Regions from separate parts of the Candidatus Aalborgicola defluviihabitans genome, predicted to be linked through region 2. Evidence: predicted binding sites of a transcription regulator. Region 2 holds the regulator's gene; each other region holds the start of a gene.
The links. The regulator FNR, encoded in region 2, switches genes on or off when oxygen is low (the NO sensors DNR and NnrR bind a similar motif). The targets are predictions, from matches to a motif close to TTGATNNNNATCAA.

Region 1 (7,265 bases), on a different contig from region 2:
GCCCATGGCGATGCCCAAGAGCGCCATGCCCAAAACGATGCTCCTGATATGGTGCGCAGGTTTCATTGTGGGGCAGATTCTCTCACAGCCAGAATCGGCTACCAGCCCTCGTCCGTTGGGCTTGACCCGCTCTCAAATCGCGAGCGCTTTGTGGACATCCAAACAGCAACAACGTGCAGAGCTACTCTTGGGCAGTGTCCTTGCACCTTCGCATTCGCATCAACGAAGGAGGTTCTCCAAACCACCGCAAGCAGGAACGATGCAACGACACACCATTGGTGTACCCCAATAGCGCAGCCAGTTGGTGCAGTGGCACTGAATGCAATCCCAGGTACTCCTCGGCACGCCGTCGGCGCACCGAATCGACAATGCCCTCGAAACTCAGGTTTTGCTGCGCCAGACGCCGGTGCAGGGTGCTGCGCGACAGGTTGAGTTGGCCCGCAATACGAACCACATTACCGCCGCCGTTGGCCAGCTGGCGATCGACCAGTGTTTCGACCTGCAGGCCGATGTCCAGCGGGAAACGGCGCATGGTGTGGCTAACAAACTGGGCCGCCGCCGCATAAAGGTCACCGTGGGTTGCATCCACCACATGGCCCAGCATGGCATGCGGAAAGACCAGTGCGTCGCGGGGCTGGGAAAATTGCAGCCCGTAATTGAAATAGCGGCGGTAGCGCTGCCGCGCAGAGATCGGCGCATGGCGCAAATGCACGGTCACCGACTGGGCATTCTCGCCCAGAATCGACTTCATGAATTGGTACGCCACCCCGTAAGACAGCTCCACAATCTGCGTATGCGTGGGGTCAATACTGTGCAGCGCATAGCAGGCATGCGATAGGCCCGATGCGTCGTCGTTGATCAGCTTCAGGCTGAGGCCAGGGCTGTGGTACGGCAGGTGGCGGGCAATGCCCTCAATAGCGTCGCCCACCGTGTGCGCGTACAGCGCAATAAAGGCCAGAGAGCCCAACACCCCGATGTCCTGGTAGGTGGAAAGACGCAGCCCAAAGTCGGGGCAATCCAGAGTCACCGCCGCGTCTTCCATGAGTGCGGAGAGCCGGTCCAGCGGCAGTACAGCATCGGGTTGCTCCAACAAGGCGGCGTCCAGATTGAACTTGCCCATCAACGCCACCACGTCACCCCCCAGCGAATGCACCAGCGGTTGCAGCCCAGTCATGGCCCGTGCGCGAATGAAGACTTGGGGTTTGGCTTGCATGTTGAGACGAAATGTTAACTCAAGGCCAGTGGATATTTATCAAAATTCGACTTATCAAAGCGCCCACTACCATGCAAGCACCCATACCACTGAACCAAATTGCCTTTGCCGTGCTTGACCTGCGGCGCACCGATGCCTGGTGGCGCGAAGGGCTGGGGTTTTTGCCGGCGGGGGGCAACCGCATGCTGTTTCGTGGCCCGGTAACCGGCATGATCCAGAGCATTCGCGGCTTGGCCATGACCTGCTGGTGCTTGGTGGGGCGCAGCGCGTGGGCGCAGCTTGAGATGTTTCAGTATGAGTCACCCCACTCGGCGCTGATGCCCTCCGACTACCGCGCCTGTGACCTGGGCTACAGCCGCTGCGGCGTTTGGGTGACCGATTTTGACGCGGCACTGGCAAGCCTGGCGGCCCAGGGCAGCACCGCCCTTGCGCCACCCATGGGTGCGTTGGGCCAGCGCCGTGCGTGCGTGCGCAACCCGGATGGCGTGTACGTAGAGATCATGGAAGCCGATCCATTGGCCGGGGGAGGCGACGTAGGTCGCACGGGCAGCCGTATGGATTGCCCGGTGGCCATTCGCTGCGTCACCTTGTCCACCCCGGATCTGGAAAAAACAACGGCCTTCTTAACCCACGGTTTGGGCATGCGCGTGATCGATATTGCCCTGCACGACGATGCACAGGAAGCGATCTGGAATTTGGAAGGTGCACGCTGCACACGGCGCGTGTTCATGGGCGGCAGCGGCAACGAAACCATGCTGCTCGAAGCAGTGCAGTACCACGATCCGCTAGGCCAACCCTTCCCCACCGGCTACCGCCTGTGCGACCAGCGCATTCTTAACGTAGCCTTTGGTGACCCCAGTGGCCCGGCAGGCCTGCGGTCCATGCGCCGGCGCGCGCTGGCGGCCGGGGCGACGCCCAACTGCCCCCACATTCAGATGGGAGTGGCGGGCTGCGTATATGTGCAAGACCCGCTGGGTTTCTCGTTTGAGTTCATGTGGGCACGCTGGAAGCTGGGGCACCGCCTGTTTGGCTTTCTGCCCTCACCTATCCAGCAACGCCCGCAGGCCGACAACCAGCAGTTTGTGGTGACTACCGAAATTGCCGCGCCCATCGCATCGGTTTTTAACCGGGTGAGCGACCATGCCCACCTGGGCAACTGGTCGGGCTTGGGCGCTTCACGCTTGCTGCGTGCGGGTGACACTGCCGCCAACGGACGCGGTGCGGTACGGGGCATCCGTGGCCCGTTGGGCGAGATTCACGAAGAAGTGACCCACTTTGTGCCCAACACGTCGTACCGCTACCGTGTGATCAAGGGCCTGCCGGTGCGCTGCTACACCGCCGAAGTTGCGGTGGAGCCCTGCACAGTCAATGGCCAAGCGGGTACACGCGTGCACTGGCAAGTGCGTTTTCGCTCGCGCATACCCGGCCTGGGGGGCGTGCTGCGGCATGCACTGCACAAAAAGATTTCGGGTGCCTTGGTCGGCTTGAAGACGGTGCTGGACTCTCCTGCATCTAACCAGCGAGACGCACTTGCAAACACACGGGCTGTCGCACCCTCCGGAGGCAAACCCATGGCAATCGCTAAAGCAGTGGCACGCAATGTCGCTCTGTCCGCCGTTGTGTCAACCGTCGTTATGGCGGCGGGACACGCTTACTTCTATTACTTCGGTTAACGGGCAGGCACGCATGATGAAAAAAGCCATCACCCAACTTGCGCTTACCGCCCTGCTACTTGGCGCAAGCGCGCTCAGCCACGCCGGCGCGCACCTGAACGGCAGCGTTGGCACCGTAGAAGGCAAGCCGATTGCCGGCGCCATGGTCACCGTTTGGAACACCGAAAAAAATCGCAAAGAAACGGTCTACACCGACGCAGGCGGTCGTTACGCCATCGACACCAGCTTTACCGGAAAGCTGGCGGTACGGGTGCGCACACCGTATTTCAGGGACATGACCAAAGACGTGAACCTGACCGAGAAGCAAAACCTAAAACTCGATTTTGGTGTGGAAAAAATCATGTCGATTGAAGAACTGTCGGACACTTTGCCCGCGTCGGCCCACAACGCCGTGCTGCCCTTTGGCGACGACAAACTCAAAAAGACCTTTATCTCGCAATGTGGCTATTGCCACCAACAAGGCAATTCGCTGACGCGCCGCCCGCGTGACGAAAAGGAGTGGAGCAAGGTGGTGCGCCGCATGGAAGGCTACACCGCGCTGCTGACTTGGCGTGAAACCCAAAGCATCACCCAATTGCTGAACGACGGTTTTACCGGCAAACCAGTCAAGGCCATTCAGGTGAATGATTTCTCGCCAGAGCAATCCAAAGCGCGCATTGAAGAATGGCATGCCGCAACACCCATGTCTTTCTTGCACGACACCATTGTTTTGAGTGACGACAAGCTGATGGGCATCGACGAAGGCCGCGACGAGGTCCACATTTTGGACCGCCCGAGCGGAAAAATTGACATCTACAAAATGCCGGTGACCGACGAAAAAGAAGGCGGCAACTTTCACGGCATTGAGCTGCCCATTGGCATCTTCACCGGCAAGCACGGCCCACACAGCGGCGTGCAGATTTCAGACGGACGCGTTTTCTTTACCGGCGCGCTCTCGTCGAACTTACTCATGTTCCAGCCGGCCACCAAGGAGTGGAAGCTGTACCCCATTCCACGCGGATTTTTGTGGCACAAGGGCTTGTATTCGCACACCATCCGTGCCGACAATGACGAGAACCTGTGGTTCACCATGCTGGCCTCTAATATGGTGCTCAAGTTTGACACGCACACCGGGAAGTTCACCGAGGTGGCTCTGCCGCACAACGGTGTGATGCGCGGCATTACCGATTACTTCTTTGGGCTCATGCTCAAAATCGCAGGGCTGTGGCCCAAGGGCAATTTGCACCTGGCGCTGTCGCACCACAAGTGGCTCAACGGCGGGCGCGACATCATGAACTGGCCGTATGGCATCGACATCAACCCCAAGGATGGCGGCATTTGGTATTCCAAACTGCTGGCCAACAAAATCGGCCATATCGATCCCAAGACCTTGCAGGTGACCGAATACGACGTGCCCCACAAAGGCCCGCGCCGCATGCGCTTTGATAGCAACGGCATTTTGTGGATTCCGTCTTTTGACGAGGGTTACCTGATGCGTTTTGACCCCTCCACCCAGCAGTTTGAAAGCACCGCCTTGCCCCTGTTGGCGGCCAACGAGTTTGAGCTGCCCTACGCGCTGAACGTGGACAAGCATGGTGACGTGTGGATTGCCACCAACAACTCGGACCGCATCACCCGCTACATCCCCAAAGACAAAAAGTTTGTCATGTACCACATGCCGCACCGCGTGATCTGGTTCCGCGATTTTGAATTCACCCAAGACGGCAAGGTGTGCGCATCCAACTCCAATTTACCGGCCTATGCTCATGAAGACCAGATGCCCGCCTTCTTCTGTCTGCAGCCAGACAAGGCCAGCACGGAATCGCTCATTCCCGAGCACCAAGCCCAACACATTAAAAACTTCAACAAACTCAACAAACTCAACAACCCCAATAAGGCGCACTAAACCATGTCTGCACTCCCAACTCTCCACGGTAAAGTGGTTCTCATCACCGGCGCGGCATCGGGCATTGGCCTGTCGTGTGCGCAGTCGTTTGCCAAACAAGGCGCCCGCGTCATCATCACCGACCTGAACGAGGCCGCACTGGAAGCCGCCCGCCAGTTGGTGCTGGCCGCTGGGGCGCCCAGTTGCCTGACGTACGTATGTGACGTCTCCAATGAAGCATCTGTCAGCGCCTGCGCCACACGTGTGCAAAGCGATGTGGGTGCATTGGATGTATTGGTGAATAACGCTGGCATTTACTATCTCGGCGGTTTTATGGAAACGTCATTGGAGATGTGGCAACGCATGTTCCAAGTCAACCTCATGGGCATCGTTTTGATGTGCCGCGCATTTTTGCCGGCCATGAAAGCGGCTGGCGGAGCGCGCCGCATTGTCAACATCGGATCACTCGCCAGCTTTCTGGGCGCGCCCAACATCACCGCCTACACCGCCAGCAAGCACGCGGTGCTGGGTCTGAGTGATGTGCTGGCAATGGAGCTGGCGGCCGAGCGCAGCCCGGTGGGCATTACGCGCGTCTGCCCCGGCATCATCAACACGCCACTGCTGGCAGGCAAGACGGTGGGAACCAACATCACCCAGCGCCAGTTGCTGCAGCAACAGGAGTACTACCGCACCCACGGGTGCACGCCCGATGTGGTGGCCAATGGGGTAGTCAAAGCGGTACAGCGGGGTGACGACTATTGCTTTGTCGGCCCCAAGGCCAAGATGGGCTTTTGGGGAACACGCCTCTCGCGCAAGTTGGCGCACGCCATGTCCATAACGGAATCGACCCAAAGCGGGTACCTAGACGCACCTTAACGCGAAAAAGTGTGCCAGCCTCCACGCCGCGTCGTGGTGGATTGTTGTGGGAGGTGAAGCCAATCAGAACAATACCCACTGCGAGGATAAAGCAGAGGTGGAACACCACCACGCAATTCATCGCCTTGATTACCGTCAAACAGTACGTCAATTTGGTGAAAAAAATACCGCCTTTATTGTGCATTTCCCAAAAAGGCGACAAGTTTCGGCAATGGGAAAATTCAGTCAAATGACGCAGTTCGCTTGGGATAAGATAACAAACCTACTAGCAGGGTAGTAGTGGCTTCAGTCGCAAAAGAGGAGAAGATTTGCATGTTTGATTTTTTTAAGAAGAAGGAAGAAAAAAAATCTGCACCAGCTGCTGCGCCTGCGCCTGCGCCCGCGCCGACACAATCTGGGGGGATTCAGTTCTACCCGGAATTGATCAAAGATCTGATCGGAGATCACCGTCGGTTGTTCCAGCTTTACGACAGCATCAAAGAGAGCTTCACCCACCGCGACCTTGCGACGGTCTCCGGTAATTTGAAGGAATTCGGTGCGCTCGTTCGCAATCACCTACTCACTGAGAACATGCGTCTGTACATCTATTTGCAGCAGCAGATGGCGGGGGATGAAATCAATTCGGCGCTAGTTCGATCATTTCGCAAGGAAATGGATGGCATTGGAAAAAACGTCCTGGATTTTCTTGAAAAATACAAGGAGATTGAAAAGAGTTCCGATGCCGATCTGTCGTCATTTTCCGGGGAACTCGATCAAATCGGTAGTGTTGTCAGCACCCGCATGAAACGTGAAGAATTGACACTGTATCCGCTTTACGTCTCAAAATACTGAGCGTTTCTGGCAGACGCGCCTGCCGAAGCGCGCTGTCGGACATGGCCTTCGTCAAGTGTTCAGTCTTTTTGCAGGCGTAAAAACGTCTTGCGAAACTTGGCCACCTTGGGCGCTGCCACGGCCATACAGTAGCCCTGGTCCGGGTTGCGGGCGAAGAAGTCCTGGTGGTAGTCCTCGGCTGGCCAGTAGTTGGATACTGGCAGCACTTCCGTCACGATCGCCTGGCTATATGTGCCGCTGGCGGCCATCTCGGCGATCACTTCTTTAGCCACAGCCTGCTGCTCAGGCGTCGAGAAGTAAATGCCGCTACGGTATTGCGTGCCGGTGTCATTGCCCTGGCGGTTGAGTGTGGTCGGATCGTGGATGACAAAGAAAATCTCCAGTACCTCGCGCGTGGAAATTTGCGCCGGGTCATAGACCAGCTTGACTACCTCGTTATGGCCTGTGGCGCCGGTACATACGTCTTCGTAACTGGGGTTTTGTGATTGCCCGTTGCTGAAGCCAGACTCTACATCCAGCACGCCGCGCACCTGCACATATACAGCCTCTGTGCACCAGAAGCAGCCCCCCCCCAGGGTGATGGTTTGCGGGGATTGAGGTGAACCAGTCATGAAACCTCCTTCAATGGATACACTTGTTAACCCAGTATCGCACCGCAACGCAATCGCCGCTTATCGGGTATCTTTGCGCTTTCACCCGTTTGTGGGATGCTTTGACCATGACTTGTCGCTAGACTCACCCGCTAGTACAACGGCACAGCGACGCACGGACGTGCAAGCAAAGGGAAACAGATGCAAATGGCATGGAT
Region 2 (7,265 bases):
GGCTTTGGGTGCTCCCAACCTGACTGACAACATCTGGCTGCACGGCTTCGGCGAAGCTGCCATTATGGCCATGGTCAACAACGGTAAGGTCAACCAGATGCCCGCACAAGAGGAACGTCTGACCGAAGGTCAAATTCGGGTGTTGGCGGCGTATGTTTGGGGCTATTCGAACAACGCCAAGGCTAACTAAACGTTCGTAGCGAAAGCATCAAATTTTGAACGACAGGGCATTACCGCCGCGCAAGATCATTCCGATCGTATCCGCCACGGGTAAGGGGGGAACGCCCCCTGCCGACGATGACGATGGGGTGATGGTCTCGCTGTACGAAGCCCGCCAAAAAATCTACCCGCGCAGCGTAGCGGGATTTTTTTCCAACTGGCGATGGGGCATGGTGTTCCTGACCCAGCTGATCTTTTATGGCCTTCCCTGGCTGGAATGGGGCCAGCGCCAGGCTGTGCTGTTTGATCTGGGGGCGCGCCGCTTCTACATTTTCGGCCTTGTCCTGTATCCCCAGGATTTCATCTACCTGACCGGTATTTTGGTCATTTCGGCCTTGGCGTTGTTTCTTTTTACGGCAGTGGCCGGGCGCTTGTGGTGCGGTTACGCCTGTCCGCAAACCGTCTATACAGAAATATTCCTATGGTTGGAAAAGTTCACAGAAGGCGACCGCTCCGCCCGTATGCGCCGTGATAGCGGCCCGTGGACCAAAGACAAGATCCTGCGCAAGGTTTCCAAGCACGCACTGTGGCTTGGAGTGGGCTTGTGGACGGGACTGACGTTTGTTGGCTACTTCACCCCGATCAAGGAACTGGCAGGTGCGGTGGTGCACTGGCAGCTGGGCTCGTGGGAGGTTTTCTGGTTTCTTTTCTACAGCTTTGCCACTTATGGCAATGCAGGTTTCATGCGTGAGCTGGTGTGCAAGCACATGTGCCCGTATGCGCGTTTTCAAAGCGCCATGTTCGATCGCGATACCCTTATCGTCACCTACGATGAAGCGCGCGGTGAACCCCGGGGAGCCCGTTCCCGAAAGGCTGACCCGGCCAAACTTAACCTGGGTGCCTGCGTGGATTGCAGCCTGTGTGTGCAGGTTTGCCCTACCGGCATTGATATCCGCAAGGGCCTGCAATACGAGTGCATAGGCTGTGGTGCCTGTGCCGACGTGTGTGACACGGTCATGGACAAGTTGGGTTACGCCCGTGGGTTGGTCAAATATTCCACGCAGAATGCCATTACCCAAAATTGGACGCGGGGCCAGACTTTGCGCCATGTGCTGCGCCCCCGTGTGTTGATCTATTCCGGCATTTTGGCCGCCATCGTTGTGGCCATGGTCGTGAGCCTGACGTTGCGCACGCCATTCAAGGTGGATGTGGTGCGTGACCGTGGTGTGCTGGCCCGAATTGTGGAGGGCGGGCGGATCGAAAATGTGTACCGCTTGCAGATCATGAATGCTACGGAATCCGAGCAGCGTTTTACCATTGCCGCCGACGGGCTGCCCGGGCTGGTTGTGGTGACAGAGGGTGACGTTGTGGTAGAGCCCACACAATCCCGTTGGACAGCAGTGCGCGTGCAAGCGCCGTATGATGCAGCACCTGCGGGTTCACACACGATTCATTTCCAGATATCTGGCCAGGGTTCCACTGGCCAGGTGACTGAAAAATCAGTTTTTATTGTTCCTCGCTAAGGAAAATTTATGTCTCAATCCGCACCAACTCCCGCAACGCCCTGGTGGAAATTCGGGCATGTCTGGATGGTGATTGCCGGCCCCGCGCTGGTGGTCGTTGCCTCCTTTTACACGTTTTACCTGGCAGCGTCGGGCAAGGACCCGGTGATTGACGAAAATTATTACCAAAAAGGCTTGGAAATCAACAAGACACTGGAAGGCAACCCGGCCAGCCTGGCGCCCGCCATGCAGGCGCGCAATCATGCCGCCACCGGTGTCAATACTCCTCAAAGGTAAGCCATGTTGCAACAACGATTGATGTGGATAATTTGGCCAGCGTTCCTGATGGCCGGGGTGCTGGAGATGCTGGTCTTTGGCATGGTTGACCCGCAAGATGTGCATTGGTTTGGCATGCCATTGGATTGGTCCCGGCAGGGTACCTACACGATTGCATTCTTTGTCTTCTGGGCCATCATGGTTGTGTCAAGCGGACTGACGAGTCTGCTGTCCATGTCGCCTTTTGAGGTGAACCGCTGCCCTCTGACTCCCACGCAGCGTCCGGACGGCTGCCCCAAGCAGGAATCCTGCTAGCCACCCATCTTGGTATTGACGATTTCGCGCAGCGCATCGGTACTCAGGATGCGCACATGGCGCTGCTTCACTTCAATGATGCCGTCATCTACAAACTTGGAGAATGTGCGGCTCACGGTCTCCAGTTTCAATCCTAGATAGCTGCCAATTTCTTCGCGTGTCATGCGCAGCACCAATTCATGTTGAGAGAATCCCCGGGCGTGCAGGCGTTGCACCAAATTCAACAGGAAGGCTGCCAGACGTTCTTCTGCGCGCATGCTGCCCAGCAGCAGCATGACACCGTTTTCACGGACGATTTCGCGGCTCATGATCTTGTGAACATGGCGCTGCAAGGCGTTGACTTCCCGTGAGAGTTCTTCGATACGGTCAAACGGCATGACGCAGACTTCCGCGTCTTCCAGGGCCACCGCATCGCAGGTGTGGTGGTCGTTGACGATACCGTCCAGGCCAATAACCTCGCCAGCCATCTGAAAACCCGTTACCTGGTCGCGTCCATCTTCAGACGCCACGCAGGTTTTGAAGAAGCCGGTACGAATCGCATACAAGCTGGTGAACTTTTCACCGTTACGAAACAGGGTGGTGCCACGCTTGATCTTGCGCCGACTGGCCACCACATCTTCAATACGATCCATCTCCGCGGAGGTCAAACCCATGGGCATGCACAACTCGCGCAAATTGCAGTTGGAACACGCGACCTTGATGGTTTGTGCAATCAATGGAGCCACTTTACTTGCGCCCTTGACGGCGGGTTGAGTCTTGGTTTCGGGGCAGAGTAGAGGTGCGGGTTGTTGATCGAGCATAGCGTGCGCCAAAATCTGGACCCCCTCAGTTTACCCACTTTAGTTGTTCTTGATTCAAATCAAGCGGACCGTGGAGGAAATGCTGCAAAGTTGGGCCCGTTTTGTCCGGAGTTTTCATGAGCGTGCCAGTTCAAATCGTTCCCGAAGAATTGTTGAGTCGATTCGATGTGCCTGGTCCCCGATACACATCCTTTCCAACGGCTGACCGTTTTGTCGAGGCTTTCACGACCGACGATTATGTGCAGGCACTAACCCAGCGCCGCACGGGCCTGGCCGCCCGCTCCCGGCCACTTTCGCTGTATGTGCACATTCCGTTTTGCGAATCTCTGTGCTACTACTGTGCTTGCAACAAAATCATCACCAAGCACCACGAAAAGGCTGCATCGTATCTGAGTTACCTCAGCCGCGAGGTAGACCTGCATACCCAATACATCGGCCAGGGTCAGACCATCAGTCAGTTGCATTTGGGTGGTGGCAGCCCGACATTTCTGCGCGACGATGAATTGCGCGAGTTGATGGCCATGTTGCGGCGCAACTTCACCCTGGCGCCAGGCGGTGAATATTCCATAGAAATTGATCCACGGACGGTAGATGCCGCCCGACTGGACACCCTGACGGAACTCGGTTTCAACCGACTGAGTTTTGGTGTGCAAGACTTCGACCCCGCTGTGCAAAAGGCGGTGCACCGGGTGCAACCGGCCGAGCAGGTGTTCGCACTGATCGACGCCGCGCGCAAACGCGGCTTTGACTCCATCAACATTGATTTAATTTATGGCCTGCCGCGCCAGACGCCTGAGTCATTTGCCCGCACGTTGGAGCAGGTCAACCAGTTGCGGCCAGACCGCATTGCGCTCTATGCCTACGCCCATTTGCCCGAGCGCTTCAAACCCCAGCGGCGCATTGATGCGCAGACGCTGCCCAACGCGGCGGCCAAGGTGGCCATGCTGTCGCGTTCCCTGGTGTCCTTTTTGTCGGCGGGCTACGTGTACGTGGGTATGGACCACTTTGCGCTGCCTGACGATGCATTGGCCATTGCCAAACGCCAAGGACGCCTGCACCGCAACTTCCAGGGCTACAGCACACAACCCGCTTGCGACATGATTGGTTTGGGCGTGTCCTCCATTGGCCGGGTGGGCGCCACCTACAGCCAAAACGCCAAGACGCTTGAAGAGTATTGCGACCTGATCGACCAGGGTCGTTTGCCAGTGGTGCGCGGGTTGGCGCTGTCGCGGGACGATCTGGTGCGCCGCGCCGTGATCATGTCGTTGATGTGCCAGGGTCAAGTTCTGTTTGAATCCATTGACCTGGCCTATCTTGTCGATTGCCGCAACTACTTTACCCGGGAGCTGGAAGACCTGCAGTCTCTGGTGGAACAAGGCCTGGTGACCGTGGATGACACGGGCATTCAGGTTACGGCCCAGGGCTGGTTCTTTGTGCGCGCGGTTGCCATGGTGTTTGACCGCTACCTGCAGACCGACCGCACGCGGGCGCGGTTTTCCAAGATCATTTAGCATGCGCCGATGCAATCTTCTCTGGCGCTGACGGCGCTGCTCATGGGCTTGGCTGGCGGCCCCCACTGTGTTGCCATGTGTGGTGCGGCGTGCGCCGGTATCAGCCAGGCAGCTGGACCCCACAAGAATACGGCCCTGTGGACCTTTCAATTGGGTCGCATCATTGGTTACGCCATCCTCGGGGGCTTGGCTGCTGCTTCGCTGCAGGGCCTCGGTTGGCTGACCGTGCAGTCTGCTGCGTTGCGCCCTGTCTGGTCCCTGTTTCACGTCGCCGCATTGGTGCTGGGGTTGATGCTGTTGTTTCAGGCCCGTCAGCCCGTTTGGCTGGAAAGCACGGCACGGAGGGTTTGGGCCCGCACCCGTGCATTTGCAGCTAACCAAGGGCGGGGGGCGCCCATGGTGATTGGCATGGCTTGGGCCCTGTTGCCTTGTGGTTTGTTGTATTCGGCTTTGTTGGTGGCAGCACTGGCGGGCAGTACTCTGGGTGGTGCCATGGTGATGGCCTTGTTTGCTGCGGGAACCAGCGTCACCATGGTCATTGGACCGTGGCTGTGGTTACGCCTCAATGGCGCGCCAGCGCGTCTGGGCAGCGGTCAGTGGGGCGTGCGTCTGGCCGGGGCCGCATTGGCGGTCAGCTCTGGTTGGGCGCTGTGGATGGCGTTGGCGCACAACGCCGCCCCATGGTGTATCACGCCCTAAGTTCAGGCGTGGGCGTCACTTACGGACTGCTCCAGTTCGGTGAAGGCTTCCTGCACGTAAGTGCCCAAGCGCTCCAGGTTGGGTAGCTCGTCGGTGGCAATCAGGCCGAAGAACAGGTCGCCGGCGTAGCTGAACAGGGTGATGTTGAGCAAATTGCTGGGTGGCAAAGTGCTGATGGGATGCATTTCCTCCATGCGCGCGCCACGGATGTACAGGTGCTCTTTGGGCCCTGGCACGTTGGATACCAGCGTATTGCCCATGGGTGGCATCTTGTTGCTGAGTTTGAGCATTTCTGCAATTTGCGCTACAAGCCCCGTAATGATGGTGTAGGACTCGATGGCCTCTGGCGCTACGCTGTCAACCATGGTGCGCACATTGCGCAGGCTGTAACCAATGTTGCGCAGACGCACATAGGGGTCGTCCGTGGGCGGGGACAGTTCCACCTGGATGATGCCAATCTTGTTGCCAGCGGTTTTTTCGCCTTCCTTGCGCAGGTTGACCGGCATCTGGATGGTGATGGGCCGGCGCAGTTCAACGCCTTGGTCCACCAGATAGCGGCGCAGGGCACCGTCCAGGCAAGTTAGGGCAATATGGTTGAGAGTAGAGCGGGTACGGGTTCGGATAGCGTTTACCCGGTTCATGGATACACCCGCTGTGGCAAATTGCCGCCCCGACGTGACCTGACCCGTTAGTGGTGTCTTGGCGCTGGACACAAACGGCAGGGCGATGGCGTTTTTGGTGAGCTTGATACTCTCCAGGAACAGCATGGCGGCCAACCGCCCGATACCCAGGAATCGGCGGGTGTTGCCGGTGACTTCCTTCCAGGTGAGGTCCAGTAGTTCCTGCTTGGCCCGGCTGCCGTGGCCGCCATGTTTTTGCGTCCACACCGGGGTGAGTTCCACGTCGGAGGGAGAGTTGCTGTAGCACTCGGCCGTCCAGCGCGCCATGGTGATGCCGTCGGCGTAAGCATGGTGCATCTTCTGGTACAGCGCAAATTGGCCGTCCGGCAGGCCGTCGATGACGTGCACCTCCCACAAGGGGCGGCTGCGGTCCAGCATGGGCGTGTGCAGCTTGCAGACCAGGGCATACAAGGCCTTGCGGTCATTCTCCCCCTTGGGCATGGTGTGGAAGAACACATGTTGGTTCAGGTCTACATGGTCAGTGGCCCGCCAATGTGGGAGTGCATTGAGCGAGAACTGGATGATGCGATTGAACGGTGGCTTGACGGCAGTGGCAGCCAGGTAGTCGCGGTACAGATTCTTGGCGAATGCCGCGCCCGATTTGGGCGGGCGTTTGAAAATCAGCAAACCAGCGACGTGTTTGGGGCTTGCCTCGGATTCCGCGATGAAGAATCCAAGATCGAGTAGCGACAGTTTGCTCATGGTGATGGGTGCTTTTCGGATGCCGAGGGTTGCTGTTTTGGTGCGAGGGGATAATTTACCCTTGAAAGGCTGCGCGCGTTGTAGGTGTTGCGCCTAATACCGGTCATTTACTTCCCAATTTTTAAAGAGATCTTGTTGAATTCCGTTGCCACCCGGCCTCAGGCCTATCCGCACCGCCTCTCGGTTGCGCCCATGCTCGATTGGACTGACAGGCATTGCCGTTATTTTCACCGCCTGCTCAGTCGCCACGCCTTGCTGTACACCGAGATGGTGACCACCGGCGCATTGATCCATGGCGACGTAGCGCGACACCTGCGCTACAACGTGGACGAACACCCAGTGGCCCTACAGCTCGGTGGCAGCGACACTGCCGATTTGGCGCACTGCGCCCGCCTGGGGGAACAATGGGGTTATGACGAAATCAACCTTAATTGCGGCTGCCCCAGTGAGCGGGTGCAGCGCGGCTCTTTTGGCGCCTGCCTGATGGCCGAGCCGCAATTGGTTGCCGATTGCGTCAAAGCCATGGTGGACGCGGTGGGCGTGCCGGTCACGGTCAAACACCGCATTGGTATTGACCGCACGGAGAGTTACGACTTTGTGCGCGATTTCATTGGCACCGTG
Region 3 (7,265 bases), on a different contig from region 2:
CGGTTACAGCGTCTTTCACGTCTTCGTAGTCTTGCCCCACCATGCTCTGGATCAGGTGGCTGCCGATGTTGCTGGTCATCACGATCACGGTGTTTTTGAAGTCCACAGTGCGGCCCTGGCCGTCAGTCAGGCGGCCATCATCCAGCACCTGCAAGAGCACGTTGAACACATCCGGGTGCGCCTTTTCCACCTCATCGAGCAACAGAACGGCGTAGGGCTTACGGCGCACCGCTTCGGTCAAGTAGCCGCCTTCTTCATAGCCCACGTAGCCGGGGGGTGCGCCAATCAGGCGGGCCACGGAATGCTTCTCCATAAACTCGCTCATATCGACACGAATCAGGTGGTCTTCACTGTCGAACATAAAGCCCGCCAGCGCCTTGCACAATTCGGTCTTGCCAACACCCGTAGGGCCCAGGAACAGGAAAGAGCCGGTGGGGCGATTGGGGTCAGACAGGCCCGAGCGCGAGCGGCGGATGGCGTTGGCAACGGCAGCAATCGCCTCATCTTGCCCCACCACGCGCTGGTGCAGTTTGTCTTCCATTTGCAGCAGTTTGTCTTTTTCACCCTGCATCATCTTGGCCACCGGAATACCGGTAGCGCGGCTCACCACCTCGGCAATTTCGTCCGCGCCCACCATCGTGCGCAGCAACTGTGCGCGGCCACCATCTTTGGCGCTTTGGGCTTTACCAGCCTCAGCCGCCTGGGCATCGGTCAGGCGCTTTTCCAACTCCGGCAGCTTGCCATACTGCAACTCGCCAGCATGGTTGAAGTCGCCCTTCTCCGTCAATTCCTTGATCTGAAAACGAACCTTCTCCACCTCCTGCATGATGGTCTTGGAACCCTGAGCCTGGGCCTTTTCGCTCTTCCACAGCTCATCCAGGTCAGCAATTTCTTTTTGCAGCGCGGTGATCTCTTCGTTGATGAGTTCCAGGCGCTTTTGCGAGGCCTCGTCCTTTTCGCGTTTTACCGCTTCACGCTCAATCTGCAGCTGAATCAAGCGGCGATCTTTTTTGTCCATCAGCTCGGGCTTGGAGTCCAGCTCGATCTTGATCTTGGAAGCGGCCTCATCGATCAGGTCAATCGCCTTGTCGGGAAGGAATCGGTCGGTAATGTAGCGGTTGGACAACTCAGCCGCAGCCACGATGGCCGGGTCGGTGATCTGCACGCCGTGGTGCACCTCGTAGCGTTCTTTCAGGCCGCGCAAGATGGCAATGGTGGCCTCCACCGTGGGCTCACCCACCAGAATTTTCTGGAAGCGGCGCTCCAGTGCGGCGTCTTTTTCGATGTACTTGCGGTATTCATCCAGCGTGGTGGCGCCCACGCAGTGCAACTCGCCGCGCGCCAAAGCGGGCTTGAGCATGTTGCCAGCGTCCATGGCGCCCTCGCCCTTGCCGGCGCCCACCATGGTGTGCAACTCGTCGATAAAGACAATCGTCTGGCCCTCATCTTTGGCCAGATCTTTGAGCACACTCTTCAGGCGCTCTTCAAACTCACCACGAAACTTGGCACCCGCCACGAGGGCAGCCATATCCAGACTCAGCACGCGCTTGCCTTTGAGAGAGTCGGGGACCTCGCCCGCCACGATGCGCTGTGCCAGTCCTTCCACAATCGCGGTCTTGCCCACACCAGGCTCACCAATCAACACGGGGTTGTTTTTGGTACGACGTTGCAACACCTGGATGGCGCGGCGAATCTCGTCGTCGCGGCCAATCACCGGGTCGAGCTTGCCCATGCGGGCGCGTTCGGTCAGGTCAATGCAGTATTTTTTGAGCGACTCGCGCTGGTCTTCAGCGTCGGCACTGTCCACATTCTGGCCGCCGCGTACCGCGTCAATAGCGGCCTCCAGGCTTTTGCGGGTAAGGCCGCTGGAGCGGACCAGGTTGCCAATGTCGGCTTTGCTGTCGGCAAGCGCCAGCAGGAACAACTCGCTGGCCACAAACTGGTCACCGCGTTTGATGGACTCTTTCTCTGCCGCCTGCAGTAGCACGCCCATATCGCGGTCCACGCCAATCTGGTCCTGCCCTTGAACCTCGGGCTGCTTCTTCACATAGGCCTCGGCCGCCATCAGCAACTGCGGCACATTGACGCCAGCACGCTGCAGCAATGCCTTGGGGCCGTCGTCCTGGCGCAGCATGGCCACCAGCACATGCGCGGGGGTGATGTAGGCGTGGTCCTGGGTCAGGGCCAATGTCTGGGCCTCGCCTAGGGCTTCCTGGAATTTGGTGGTGAGTTTCTCAATCCGCATAAAAATCCTCCGGTTGGAACAGACTTAGGGCTCTTCCCCACAATTTCAAGGGGTATTGCCACACGGCGTTTTGACTAAAATCAAAACATGGACATACGCCAACTCTCCGTTCGCTACCAGAAGGACCAGGACCGCATCCTGGTACGCATCAACACAAGCACCGGCGACGGGGTGCAGATGTGGCTCATCTGACGCATGGCACTCCGGTTCTGGCCACCGATCAACCAAGTCGTTATCGACCACTTTGCCATACCAGTCGACACCCAAGCCGGTCGATCTGGTGTTTGGCTTGATCCAGTTGACATGGATTTAGCCCCCAAAGCGCAGTGCCCCATGTACCTGAACTGACAAAACGTACAGAAATTGACCCGAGAGGTTTCCAACACCTCAGCATAGAAAATTGCCGATTACCGGACACGAGGCCGGATCATTCCCTTAACTGCAGGCCAATGGTTGGGAAACAGGTTCAATTTTTCCGGCTTTCCATCGTCCAGATAGGAGTATTCAAGCGCGATAAACTCTTCAAATAGTCGAACCTGGTTGTCCAGCAGAAACGTGGATGCAGGGTCCAGATTTTGTATTACTGCCAGTCCCGTTGGTGCGGTTCCTATCGTGTGTATTAAAAGGTCCTGGCGGTACTTCTTGAGCAGCACAATCAATCGCCAAACATCACCACTCCAGCGACTGGAGCGTGGCTCGCGCCCGGCGGACTCCTCGTCCAAAGGATAGCAATCGTGGATGAGTATCACGGAATCCGGTCTGCAACACCGCTCAATGTTGGCAAAGTCACGCATGGCAAATTCAAACTGGTGCATGCCATCAATGAAAGCCAAATCGACGCTTCGTTGACCCAGTTCTGAAGCCAGGTCATGGCTTTCAAAAAAGCTATCGCTGGTCATCTTGAAAACATGCATATTCGGTTCAAGCTTCCAGTCGATTTTCGGATCCGGATCAATGCCAACAATCGACTTTGCTGACTTGGCCAACCGAAGTGACGCTCCTTCAAATATACCGATCTCTACATAAGTCCGCGGTTTGAGATGCCCAATAATGCGGGTGAGAACATCAAAATAGTAGTCCCCCGGCAACCGTAATTGCGTCAGCAAAAAAAATGCCGCCACAGAGGCCGGATCCAACTGCCGCGCCAACTGGCACGATTCCAACGCCCTGGAGTTATCGCCCAGCATGCGCCAGCAGAGTGCAATTTCGAAGTGGCATCCCGCTTGATCCGCCTGAAGTTCCAGCGCTGAAGCCGCTTCAAGATCAATGAGCGCTCCCTGTGGGTCATTTAGCAAACGTTTCACCGCACCCCGAAGCATCAATGCGCTGGCATTTTGGGGGCTACGTCTAAGCAAGGCGTCCAGCGTTTCGTGGGCAGACTGAAACTTCAAAAGCTGCACGAGTGACTGTGCAAAATCGAGTTCCTTTTGATCGCGACTCGCTTTGCTCGTGAACAGATTTCTGAAAAAACTAGCCAGCATATAACTCCAAATAGCTACGCGTTAGGGGCCTGAATGCCCCACTTGGCCATTGCCTCATCATCGCTCACGCGCGCATCCACCCAGCGGGAGCCGGTAGGTGTCTGTTCCTTTTTCCAAAACGGCGCCTGGGTTTTGAGGTAGTCCATCAAAAATTCACAGGCCTGGAAGCTCTCGCCCCGGTGCGCGGAAGTCACAGCCACCAACACAATTTGATCCATTGGGTGCAGCAGACCCACGCGATGAATAACGCGGGCACCAAAGATATTGAATCGTTGCTGCGCTGCGTCGATCATGGCTTCGATGGACTTCTCGGTCATGCCGGGGTAGTGCTCCAGTTCCATGGATTGAATGATGCCGCTAGAGTCGCCGCCAGCCTGGTGTCGGTCGCGCACTGTGCCCACAAACATGCAGATGGCGCCAACCCGGTGATCATTCGCACGCAAACCGGCTAGTTCAGCAGATACGTCAAAGTCTGCCGTCTGGATCGCCACACGATTTCGAGCGTGCATAGCATCAGCCTCCGGTCACCGGGGGAAAGAACGCAACTTCGGCGCCGTCTGACAGTGGCGCCGATTCGTCGCTTAGCACCTGGTTGAGTGCCAGACGAACCGACTTGCCGCGCGCCAGGGCTTCAGCGTAGACGCCGCCTCGGGCAATGAGGCTGTCGCGCAGTTCTGCCAAGTTGGATGCTGTGGTGTCGAGCGATTCCGTGCCCTGGCCTAGGCCCTCGCGAATGGAAGCAAAGTATTTGATGTGGACTTTCATGCCAACAACTCCGAAAACGGTACAAAGCGCACCGTGTCACCCGGCGCGATGGCGCAACCCGGTGGATTGTCAATCAGGCCATCGCCCCAAACGGCTGAGGTCAGCACACCTGAGCTTTGGTTGGAGAACAGTTCCAGGCCACCGTCTGCATTGCGGCGAACCCGCAGGAACTCGCGGCGTTTATCAGGCCTCGCCCACGTGAAATTTGCTTGTGCAGCTATTGCTTTCATAGCAACTCGGTTGACACCTTGCAACCGCAACAGAAAAGGCCGCACCAGCACCAAAAAGGTAACAAAGCTGGCTACCGGGTTGCCCGGCAAGCCCATAAAGTGGGCATCGCCAATGCTTCCATATGCAAAGGGCTTGCCCGGCTTGATGGCAATCTGCCACAGGTCCAGCGTGCCCAGGGACTGCACGGCAGGTTTGATGTGGTCTTCTTCGCCTACCGATACGCCGCCACTGGTCAGAATCAGGTCGTGGCCCTTTGCCGCCTGACGCAAGGCCTGTATCGTGGCATCGCGGTGATCGGGGACGATACCCAGATCAGTCACCACACAGCCCAGTCGGCGCAGCAGCGCAATCAAAAAGTACCGGTTGGAGTTGTAGATGGCCCCGGGTGGCATGTCCTGTGGCGCCACAGCGCCGGGCATGACCAACTCGTTTCCAGTGGAAAACAGCGCCACGCGCGGGCGGCGCGCCACCTTCAATGCGGCCATGCCAATGCTGGCGGCCAGGCCCAGTTCGGCCGGGCCCAGGCGCTGGCCACGGGACAGCACGACGTCGCTGCGGGCCACATCCTCGCCAGCGCGACGGATATTTTGACCCGCTTTGGGCAAGCTGTTGACTTGTACCTGGCCCAGGTCCCCGTCCGCAACTGGCAATGCCGTGCAGTCTTCCTGCATGATCACAGCATCTGCGCCAGCCGGCACAGGCGCGCCGGTGAAGATGCGTGCTGCGGTGCCCGCCAGCAGCGGTTGGGCATTGGCACCGGCTGGAATGCGTTGTGAAATGCCCAAGGTCACGCCGGGCGCGGTGGCGTCCGCGCAGCGCAGCGCGTAGCCGTCCATGGCACTGTTGTCCAGCGGCGGCACATGCAACTCTGACACCACGTCTTGGGCAAGCACCCGGCCATCGGCCTCACCCACCGCAACCGACTCGGTGGCGTCCAAAGGTGTGGCATGCGCCATTAGCTGGATCAACGCATCATCGAGTGGCAACAGCGGGGGGCGTGGCGGATGGGGCATGCAGAGACTCCGAAATGCTACTCAATTAATAGCTACTTACGTATATTCCACGAGGGCTAGAGGCCATTTTTTACTAAACAATTTGGCATTCGCGGGCAATCAGCGCTTTGATGGCAACCACGTCGGCATCCATCACCAGCACGCGCTTGGGCAAGGCCTCTATGCCGTCAAACTTGGCAGGCCGATCCGGTTCGCGGCCCAGCGCTTCGACAATGGTTTCGGCAAACTTGATGGGCAGCGCCGTTTCCAACACGATCATCGGTACACCGGGCGTGCGGTGTTCATGTGCTACTTTCAAGCCATCAGCCGTGTGGGTGTCGATCACCAAGGCGTGCTGGTTCCAGGTCGCGCGGATCGTGTCCAGGCGGTTGGCATGCGTACTCTTGCCGCTGACAAAGCCATAGCGCTCGGCACAGTGAACAAAGGCGGGGTCGGCGCTCAAATCAAAGCGGCCGGTCTTGGCCAACTGCGGGCCAAACAACGCAGCAGTGCGGGCGCCGTCACGGCCCAGCAGATCGAACACAAAACGCTCGAAGTTGCTGGCTTTGGAGATATCCATTGATGGGCTGGAGGTTTCGTGTGTGTCGGCGCTGCCACGTACACGGTAGACGCCGGTGCGGAAGAACTCATCCAGCACATCGTTTTCGTTGGTGGCCACTACCAGCGTGTGAATGGGCAGACCCATCATGCGCGCCACATGACCGGCACACACATTGCCGAAGTTGCCGGAGGGCACGGTGAAACTGACCTTCTTCGGCAATTCGCCGGAGTTGCTGCCGACAAGGGCATCGCGAGGGCCAAGGGGCTTCGCCGGCGGCGGCTCGGTAGCCTGGAGATAGCCGGCAAAGTAGTACACCACCTGGGCCAACAGACGCGCCCAGTTGATGGAGTTAACCGTGCCAATCTTGTACTTGCGCTTGAACTCCAGATCGTTCGAGACGGCCTTGACCATGTCCTGGCAATCGTCAAACACACCCTTGACGGCGATGTTGTGGATGTTGGCATCCATCAGGCTGAACATTTGCGCTTGCTGAAAAGCGCTCATACGGCCGTGGGGGCTGGTCATGAAGACGCGCACGCCCTTCTTGCCGCGCATGGCGTACTCGGCCGCGCTGCCGGTGTCGCCACTGGTGGCGCCCAAAATATTCAACTCTTCGCCACGGCGGGCCAGCTCGTACTCGAACAGGTTGCCCAGCAACTGCATGGCCATGTCCTTGAAGGCCAGCGTGGGGCCGTTGGACAGGGCTTCGAGGTACAGGCCCGGCTCGTCGGCAGCGGGGGCTTCCAAAGTTTTGAGCGGCACGATTTGCGGCGTGCCAAATACTTCTTCGGTATAGGTCTTCTGGCAAATCGCCTTCAGGTCGGCCGCTGGGATATCGTCAATAAAGAGCGACAAAATCTCAAACGCCAGATCGGCATAGCCACCGCTCGCGCCCTTGCGGAAAGTGCGGCGCAGGCGTTGCAACGCTGTTGCGTCAATCTGCGGGTAAGTTTCGGGCAAATACAAGCCGCCATCCGGCGCCAGGCCTT

Region 1: the regulator FNR is predicted to act here: its motif matches at 5,752-5,765, upstream of IPI80_RS14650 (hemerythrin domain-containing protein).
Region 3: the regulator FNR is predicted to act here: its motif matches at 2,316-2,329, upstream of clpB (ATP-dependent chaperone ClpB).

The regions. Positions count from the first base shown of each region.
Region 1 is NZ_JADJKN010000014.1:94,125-101,389, forward strand. Features, by position in the region: gene IPI80_RS14625 (FimV family protein) at 1-66, opposite strand, end outside; gene IPI80_RS14630 (AraC family transcriptional regulator ligand-binding domain-containing protein) at 182-1,213, opposite strand; gene IPI80_RS14635 (SRPBCC family protein) at 1,285-2,886, shown strand; gene IPI80_RS14640 (carboxypeptidase regulatory-like domain-containing protein) at 2,903-4,771, shown strand; gene IPI80_RS14645 (SDR family NAD(P)-dependent oxidoreductase) at 4,775-5,626, shown strand; gene IPI80_RS14650 (hemerythrin domain-containing protein) at 5,939-6,457, shown strand; gene msrA (peptide-methionine (S)-S-oxide reductase MsrA) at 6,517-7,068, opposite strand; gene IPI80_RS14660 (hypothetical protein) at 7,255-7,265, shown strand, end outside.
Region 2 is NZ_JADJKN010000008.1:221,646-228,910, reverse strand. Features, by position in the region: gene ccoP (cytochrome-c oxidase, cbb3-type subunit III) at 1-190, shown strand, start outside; gene ccoG (cytochrome c oxidase accessory protein CcoG) at 216-1,682, shown strand; gene IPI80_RS11445 (FixH family protein) at 1,692-1,958, shown strand; gene IPI80_RS11440 (hypothetical protein) at 1,962-2,252, shown strand; gene fnr (fumarate/nitrate reduction transcriptional regulator Fnr) at 2,249-2,968, opposite strand; gene hemN (oxygen-independent coproporphyrinogen III oxidase) at 3,169-4,563, shown strand; gene IPI80_RS11425 (sulfite exporter TauE/SafE family protein) at 4,573-5,262, shown strand; gene IPI80_RS11420 (wax ester/triacylglycerol synthase domain-containing protein) at 5,265-6,644, opposite strand; gene dusA (tRNA dihydrouridine(20/20a) synthase DusA) at 6,780-7,265, shown strand, end outside.
Region 3 is NZ_JADJKN010000013.1:32,468-39,732, forward strand. Features, by position in the region: gene clpB (ATP-dependent chaperone ClpB) at 1-2,245, opposite strand, end outside; gene IPI80_RS13615 (class I SAM-dependent methyltransferase) at 2,653-3,726, opposite strand; gene IPI80_RS13620 (molybdenum cofactor biosynthesis protein MoaE) at 3,741-4,235, opposite strand; gene moaD (molybdopterin converting factor subunit 1) at 4,240-4,491, opposite strand; gene glp (gephyrin-like molybdotransferase Glp) at 4,488-5,735, opposite strand; gene thrC (threonine synthase) at 5,809-7,265, opposite strand, start outside.